3 regions of the Pseudarthrobacter sp. NPDC058196 genome follow, and region 2 is predicted to be linked to each of the others. Evidence: riboswitches for the same ligand, from Rfam matches in the RefSeq annotation. Region 2 holds a riboswitch; each other region holds the start of a gene.
The links. A riboswitch is a leader RNA that binds a small molecule or an ion and turns the genes downstream of it on or off. The one in region 2 is predicted to bind S-adenosylmethionine.

Region 1 (2,256 bases), on a different contig from region 2:
TCTCCTGCAGCTCACCGGCGCGCGGCACGGTGTTGACGGCAGCCCCGCCGGCGGTGTCGTCATGGTACGCAGTGAGGCCCACCCAGTCCACGGCGTCGTCGCCGGGATAGTACGGGGCGTAGGCGGCGTCGGAGCCGTTCCAGGCACCGTCGCCGTTGGTGTCCAGGAGCGCGAAGCCGTCACTCCCAGGTTTCGGCGCATTCCGGTTCCGGTCAAAGGGATAGTCCTTGCCCAGGTAAGGCGCCCAGACCATGGCGGCCCGGCCGCCGTCGTCCTTCCTGACCGCTGCCGCGACGGCCTTGAAGGCCGCCCGGTAGGCGGCCGGCTGCTGGCCCCAGGCCACCCAGCTCGAATTCATGTCCGGGGCAAACCGGATCAACAGCCGGCCCTTGAACCCGGAGGTCAGGTTGCGGACCTTGCCGGCAAAGGCTTCCGCTTCGGTGGCACCGATCTGCTCCAGCGGCATGGTGGGCTTCACGGTGAGCATGGCGTGGGCGCCCTTGGCCGCGGCCTGCTGCAGGAAACCCTCGATGTTGTTCCGGTCCGAGTCGCGGAACGGAAAGGCGATGTCGTGGCCAAACACGGCCGGGCTCGCCCCCAGCCGGTCGGAGAATCCAGCGGCAGTATCCTCGCCCCATTCAAGGACGGCACCCAGCCAGGGCTTGCCCTGGTCCGGTACTGCGGAGGCCGCCTGCGACGCACCGGCAGGCGCCAGAAGGGCCAGGAGGACAACGACGACGGCGAGGACGGCCCGGAGGGCACGATGACGGGCACGACGACGGCCGGCCTGGTGGTGCGATGTAGCAGCTCGCATGCTGGCAAGACCCCCCGGTACTCCCACTGTCACGGCAGGGCGGCGCCCCCGGTAGAAACTTTATCGGTCCGGCCGCCTTGCCGCGTTCCCGTGACGCGGTGGTCGCGAGCTCTCAATTACGGAACATGACGACGGCGGCCGTGCGGCTTGGCGCGCCAGGTGTTACGTTTTTGGGGAGTAATGAGTACCGGTGTTAAGCCCTGACTGGCCGGTCGGCAACCCTCCTCTCGCGGCGGGGTGCCTCAGGTGAATACTTGGCATATCGACCGATTCGAGCTGCAAGCGTGAAAGAAGGAGATCCGTCGTGTCTGACGCACCCGCCCCTGACGAAAAATTGTCCTACCGCCTGATTACGGGCCCGGACGACCGCTCCTTCTGTGAGCGGATCTCGGCCGCCCTCGCGGACGGCTACGTCCTGCACGGCAGCCCGGCGGCCACCTTCAACGGCAGCAGCGTCATCGTGGCCCAGGCAGTTGTCCTCCCGGCCGCAATCGCCTCGGCGGACGCCGCAGTGGCCACGGCCGTTGACGACCTGGAAGGCGAGTTCGACGGCGAGGGCCACGCATGAGCTACGCAGGCGACCTCACGCCGCAGGAAGCGTGGGCCAAGCTGGAGCAGGGCGCCATCCTGGTGGATGTCCGCACGGAAGGCGAATGGGCCCACATCGGCATTCCGGACACCAAGGCAACGGACAACGATCCCCTGTTCATCCAGTGGACCTTCCCCGGCGGCATCCCCAACCCCGATTTCGTGAAGGACCTCAAGGAGCAGGCGCCCGAGGACCCCGGCGCGGAGCTGGTGTTCCTGTGCCGCTCGGGCCAGCGCTCCATCGCCGCCGCCGTTGCGGCCACCCAGGCCGGTTTCACCTCGTACAACGTGTTGGAGGGCTTCGAGGGAGAACCGGACCGCTACGGCGAACGGACCGTCAACGGCTGGAAGAACCGCGGCCTGCCCACCAACCTCGGAAAGAACTAAGTGACTTTCAACCAAGATGCCCCCGGCTGGAACCCCGATACCCAAGCTGTCCGCGGCGGCCTGGACCGCACCAACTTCCAGGAAACCTCCGAGGCCATCTTCCTGAACTCCGGGTTCGTCTACGAGTCCGCGGCGGCGGCCGAACGCGCCTTCACCGGCGAGGACGAGCGCTTTGTGTACTCGCGCTACGGCAACCCGTCCGTGGCCACCTTCCAGGAACGGCTCAGGCTGCTGGAAGGCACCGAAGCGTGCTTCGCGACGGCGTCGGGCATGTCCGCGGTGTTCACCGCCCTGGGCGCGCTGCTCGCCGCCGGCGACCGCGTGGTGGCCGCCCGCTCACTGTTCGGGTCATGCTTCGTGATCCTGAATGAGATCCTTCCCCGGTGGGGTGTGGAGACGGTCTTCGTCGACGGCCCGGACCTGGACCAGTGGCGTGAGGCCCTGTCCACGCCCACCACCGCCGTTTT
Region 2 (2,256 bases):
TCGGCAAGGACCCTGACCGTTTCCCCGGCTTCAACACCCCGGATCCCACGTACAACGGGCTGGTCTACGCCCGGGACCTTGGCGAGGGCGGCGCACTGGGCGCCAACCTTTCCTACATCCTCAAAGCCCGTGTCCAGTTGCTGCGCGACCTCGGCTCGGCGGTCTCGCCCTTCAACGCCTTCCTGATTTCCCAGGGCCTGGAAACGCTGAGCCTGCGGGTGGAACGGCACGTTTCCAACGCCACGGAGGTGGCGCGCTGGCTGGAGAGAAGGGACGACGTCGAATCGGTCGCCTACGCGGGGCTGCCGTCCAGCCCCTGGTACGAACGCGGCCGCAAGTACGGCCCCAAGGGGACCGGCGCCGTCGTCGCCTTCAACCTTGCAGGCGGCGCGGAGGCGGGCAAACGCTTTGTCGACGCCCTGGAGCTGCACTCGCACGTAGCCAACATCGGTGACGTCCGCTCGCTTGTCATCCACCCGGCGTCGACCACCCACAGCCAGCTCTCGCCCGAGCAGCAGGTGGTGGCCGGGGTCAATCCGGGGCTGGTCCGGTTGTCTGTCGGCCTGGAGCACATCGACGACATCCTGGCCGACCTTGAGGCCGGTTTCCGCGCGGCCAAGGGAGGCGCCGACACCTGATCGACAGCACGCTGCGGCACCGCCGGCCGGCAGCGCCGGGAAGTCACAACCAGTCACACTCTTGGCCTGGACCGGGGGGTGTTTCGTACACTCGAACCAGGTCATGAGTGCCAGTGACAGCCCCGGCTTGCTGGCCGGCAACCCTCCTTCCGCGGTGGGGTGCCCCGGGTGAAGACCTGGCCTGCCGGTCAAATGACGGCAGGCAAGCGCGTAGAAGAGGTCTTGCCATGACGGTTACCGTCGCCCGTACCACCATTCCCGAACACGGAGTTGTCCGCTACGCCTCCATTGGGGGACTCGAGCTGGAGGGCGGCGGCTACCTTCCGGATGTCACCCTGGCGTACGAGACCTGGGGCACGCTGAACGCAGATGGCAGCAACGCCATCCTGATCGAGCACGCCCTGACCGGCAGCACCCACGTGACCCGGGGCGATACTGACGAAGAGGGCTGGTGGGAACAGCTGGCCGGTCCAGGCGCTCCCGTCGATACGGACCGTTTCTTTGTCGTGTCCATCAACATCGTGGGTGGGTGCTACGGATCCACTGGCCCGTCCTCGCCTTCCCCGGACGGAGCACCCTGGGGGTCACGGTTCCCGCTGGTAACGCTGCGGGACAGCACTGTTGCGGAGGCCCGGCTGGCGGACCAGCTGGGCATCGGGAGCTGGTACGCAGTCCTTGGCGGTTCCATGGGCGGTGCCCGCGCCCTGGAGTGGGCCGTGACCTACCCCGGCCGGGTGCAGCGCTGCGCCGTCATCTCCGTCGGCGCTGCCAGCACGGCTGAACAAATCGCCTTCGCCCAGGCCCAGACGCTGGCCATCCGCCAGGATCCGAACTTCAACGGCGGCGACTACTACGGTGGCCCGTGCCCGGAAGACGGGCTGGCCCTGGCCCGGCGGATCGCCCACATCACGTACCGGTCCGCCGCGGAACTGGAAGGGCGCTTCGGCCGGGAGCCCCAGGCCCCCGAGTCGCCCCTGCACGGCGGATTGCTGGCAAACCGCGGACGCTACCAGGTGGAAAGCTACCTGGACCACCAGGGCAGGAAGCTTGTCCGCCGGTTCGACGCCAACAGCTACATCGCCCTCACCGAGGCACTGATGAGCCACGATATCTGCCGGGGCCGCGGGCCGCTGGTCGAAACCCTGGCATCCTCCACGGCCCGGTTCTTTGTTGCCGCCGTCGATTCCGACCGGCTCTACTTCCCGTCCCAGTCCCGAGAATTGGCCCAGGCCCTGCCCGGTGAGGTTGGCGTGCATATGATCAATGCACCGATAGGCCATGACGGCTTCCTGACCGAGATCGGACAGCTGGGGCACCAGCTCCGGACCTCCTTCCTGGTGTAGCAGCGCTCGCCGGATCCCGGCAGCGGGCGACCGACGTCCACCACGGGGCTGCCGCCGCGCTGCGGTGCCGCAGTGCAGCCGGCCCCGAGAAGAAGTACGGCATGATCGTGTCATGAAAGCCGCCGTCCTTTATTCGACCGTTCCCGCCGCCGGACAGGCGCCGGGAAAGCCCACCTACGCTGACGCCAAGCCGTTGGTGGTGCAGGAGCTGGACCAACCGCGGCCCCGCGCCGGCGAGCTTGGCGTTGCCATCACGTATTCGAGCCTGTGCCATT
Region 3 (2,256 bases), on a different contig from region 2:
GCCAGGTGGGGGACGCCGGCGTCCAGCCAGTCCGGACGTCCGACCAGGACGCCTGCGCCGAATGGTGCGTAGAGCTTATGTCCGGAGAACGCAAGATAGTCGACGTCGTCCGTGCTGATGTCCACCCGGCGGTGCGGCGCAAGCTGGGCGGCGTCCACGACGATCCGTGCGCCGTGCTGGTGCGCCAGGGTAGCCAAGGCCCGGATTGGGAGGATCTCGCCGGTGACGTTGGAGGCGCCGGTGACGGCCAGCAGGCTGACCCCGCCCTGCTCCAGTTCAGCGCGGACTGCCTCCAGCGTGCCGCTGACGGTGTCCGCGGCGACGATGCTGCGGTGCGGGACGCCCTGCCAGGGCAGGAGGTTGGCGTGGTGTTCGATGTCCAGGTAGAGGACGTCTCCGGCGGGGCGGCCGTCGGCCAGCGGCAGGCAGCCGGCCAGCAGGTTCAGGGAGTCGGTGGTGTTGCGGGTGAAGATGACCGAATCATCGGGGCGGCCTCCGACGAAGTCGCGGACAATGTTGCGGGCGTTTTCATACACGGAGGTGCTGATCTGTGATGCGTACCCGGCGCCCCGGTGGACACTCGCGTAATACGGGAGGATCTCGTTCAGGTATGCGGACACCACGGACAGTGCCGGGGCGGATGCACCGTAGTCGAGGTTCGCGTAGCGGACGTGGCCGCCGGAAATCAGGGGCGCCTGGATCTCCGCGCCTGTGACCGCGGCGAGGGGCCGGCCGGCAATGGCCTGGCGCGGATCCGGTGCGGCCGCGTTGGCGGTGGCGGGCTGGGGGGAGACGGTGGCAGTTGTCACAGAGACCTCACTTGGAACAGGACTCCGGCATGCTGGAATCCGCGCTTGCCGTATCCGCTCCGGACCGGCCTGGTCGTCACCCGGGGCACCCCACCGCGAATGGAGGGTTGCCGGCCAGCAAACCGGGGTTTTGCGCTGGCACTCGTGACCTGGATAAAAGCGTAGAACATGGACTGGCCAGGACTGAAGCCGCAGCAATTGTTAAGGGCTTTGTTACGTCCTGCCGAAGAAACAGCCGCGGACGCCCCCCAAAGGAGGCGTCCGGCGTCGTATTATTCGATTTTTTGCCGTCAGGGCGACTGCTGCAGCAGGTCGTCGAGGTCCGGGTTCAGCCGGTGCAGCACCTCTGAGTGCAGGATCGAGTTCGTGGCCAGGGCATTGCCGCCGAACGGTCCGTCCTCGCCTTCGAGGGAGGTGAAGCGGCCGCCGGCCTCTACCACGATCGGCACCAGGGCAGCCATGTCGTACAAGTTCAGTTCGGGTTCGCAGGCGATGTCCACCGAGCCTTCGGCCACCATGCAGTAGGACCAGAAGTCCCCGTAGGCCCGGGTCCGCCACACGTCCTCCGTCAGGCCCAGGAAGTCGTCAAGGTTTCCGCGTTCTTTCCAGCCCCCCAGGCTGGAATAGGAGAGGGAGGCGTCGGCCAGGTTGGAGACGTTGGAGACCCGAAGCCGGGTGGCGGCGGCCAGGGACCTGCCCATGTACGCCCCCATGCCCTTGGCCGCCCACCAGCGCTTGCCCAGTGCCGGCGCGCTGACGACACCCACCACGGGCTCGCCCTCATCCACCAGGGCGATCAGTGTGGCCCAGACCGGGACGCCGCGGACGAAGTTCTTGGTCCCGTCGATGGGATCGATGATCCAGCGCCGCGAGCCGTGGCCGGTGCTGCCGAATTCCTCGCCCAGGACTGCATCGCGGGGCCGGGAGCGGGAAAGCTGGCCGCGGATGGCCTCCTCGGCCGCCTTGTCGGCGTCGGTGACCGGCGTCAGGTCCGGCTTGGTCTCGACGTGGAGGTCCAGGGCCTTGAAGCGGCTCATCGTCTGGTCGTCCACGGAGTCGGCCAGGACGTGGGCCAGGCGCAGGTCATCGTTGTAACTCGAAGCGGGTTGGATCATGGTTCCAAACTACCGTCTGCGGGCGTTTCTGCCGGGAGAACGCGTCAGTTGACGCTGCCAAGCTCCTTGGTTTCCTGTGCTTCCATCCTCGGGTCGGCGCCGAGCAGCCGCCGCAGGGACGACAGGCGGGCGGCTCCGGTGGGGCCGGCGTGTCCGCCATCCACCCACTCGTCCAGCCCGCAGTTGACCGCCGTCGCGGTGTGCTTGCAGCCCCGTTCGCAGTTTTCGATGCCGGGGGAGAGGTCCGGGAACGAGCGGAGGATCCTGTCCGGGTCCACGTGCGCCAGGCCAAAGGAACGGATACCTGGAGTGTCGATGATCCAGCTGCCGGG

Region 1: it holds a riboswitch for S-adenosylmethionine, as region 2 does, so the genes downstream of both, ACFVVC_RS08770 (DUF1737 domain-containing protein) here and ACFVVC_RS13390 (homoserine O-acetyltransferase) in region 2, are expected to answer to the same signal.
Region 3: it holds a riboswitch for S-adenosylmethionine, as region 2 does, so the genes downstream of both, ACFVVC_RS06005 (aminotransferase class V-fold PLP-dependent enzyme) here and ACFVVC_RS13390 (homoserine O-acetyltransferase) in region 2, are expected to answer to the same signal.

The regions. Positions count from the first base shown of each region.
Region 1 covers NZ_JBHVVN010000005.1:127,775-130,030, reverse strand. The annotation lists gene opgC (OpgC domain-containing protein) at 1-814, opposite strand, end outside; SAM riboswitch class IV at 991-1,105, shown strand; gene ACFVVC_RS08770 (DUF1737 domain-containing protein) at 1,119-1,382, shown strand; gene ACFVVC_RS08765 (rhodanese-like domain-containing protein) at 1,379-1,789, shown strand; gene ACFVVC_RS08760 (O-succinylhomoserine sulfhydrylase) at 1,790-2,256, shown strand, end outside.
Region 2 covers NZ_JBHVVN010000008.1:168,231-170,486, reverse strand. The annotation lists gene ACFVVC_RS13395 (bifunctional o-acetylhomoserine/o-acetylserine sulfhydrylase) at 1-638, shown strand, start outside; SAM riboswitch class IV at 738-853, shown strand; gene ACFVVC_RS13390 (homoserine O-acetyltransferase) at 866-1,981, shown strand; gene ACFVVC_RS13385 (alcohol dehydrogenase catalytic domain-containing protein) at 2,094-2,256, shown strand, end outside.
Region 3 covers NZ_JBHVVN010000003.1:204,464-206,719, reverse strand. The annotation lists gene ACFVVC_RS06005 (aminotransferase class V-fold PLP-dependent enzyme) at 1-809, opposite strand, end outside; SAM riboswitch class IV at 846-959, opposite strand; gene hisN (histidinol-phosphatase) at 1,100-1,924, opposite strand; gene rsgA (ribosome small subunit-dependent GTPase A) at 1,969-2,256, opposite strand, start outside.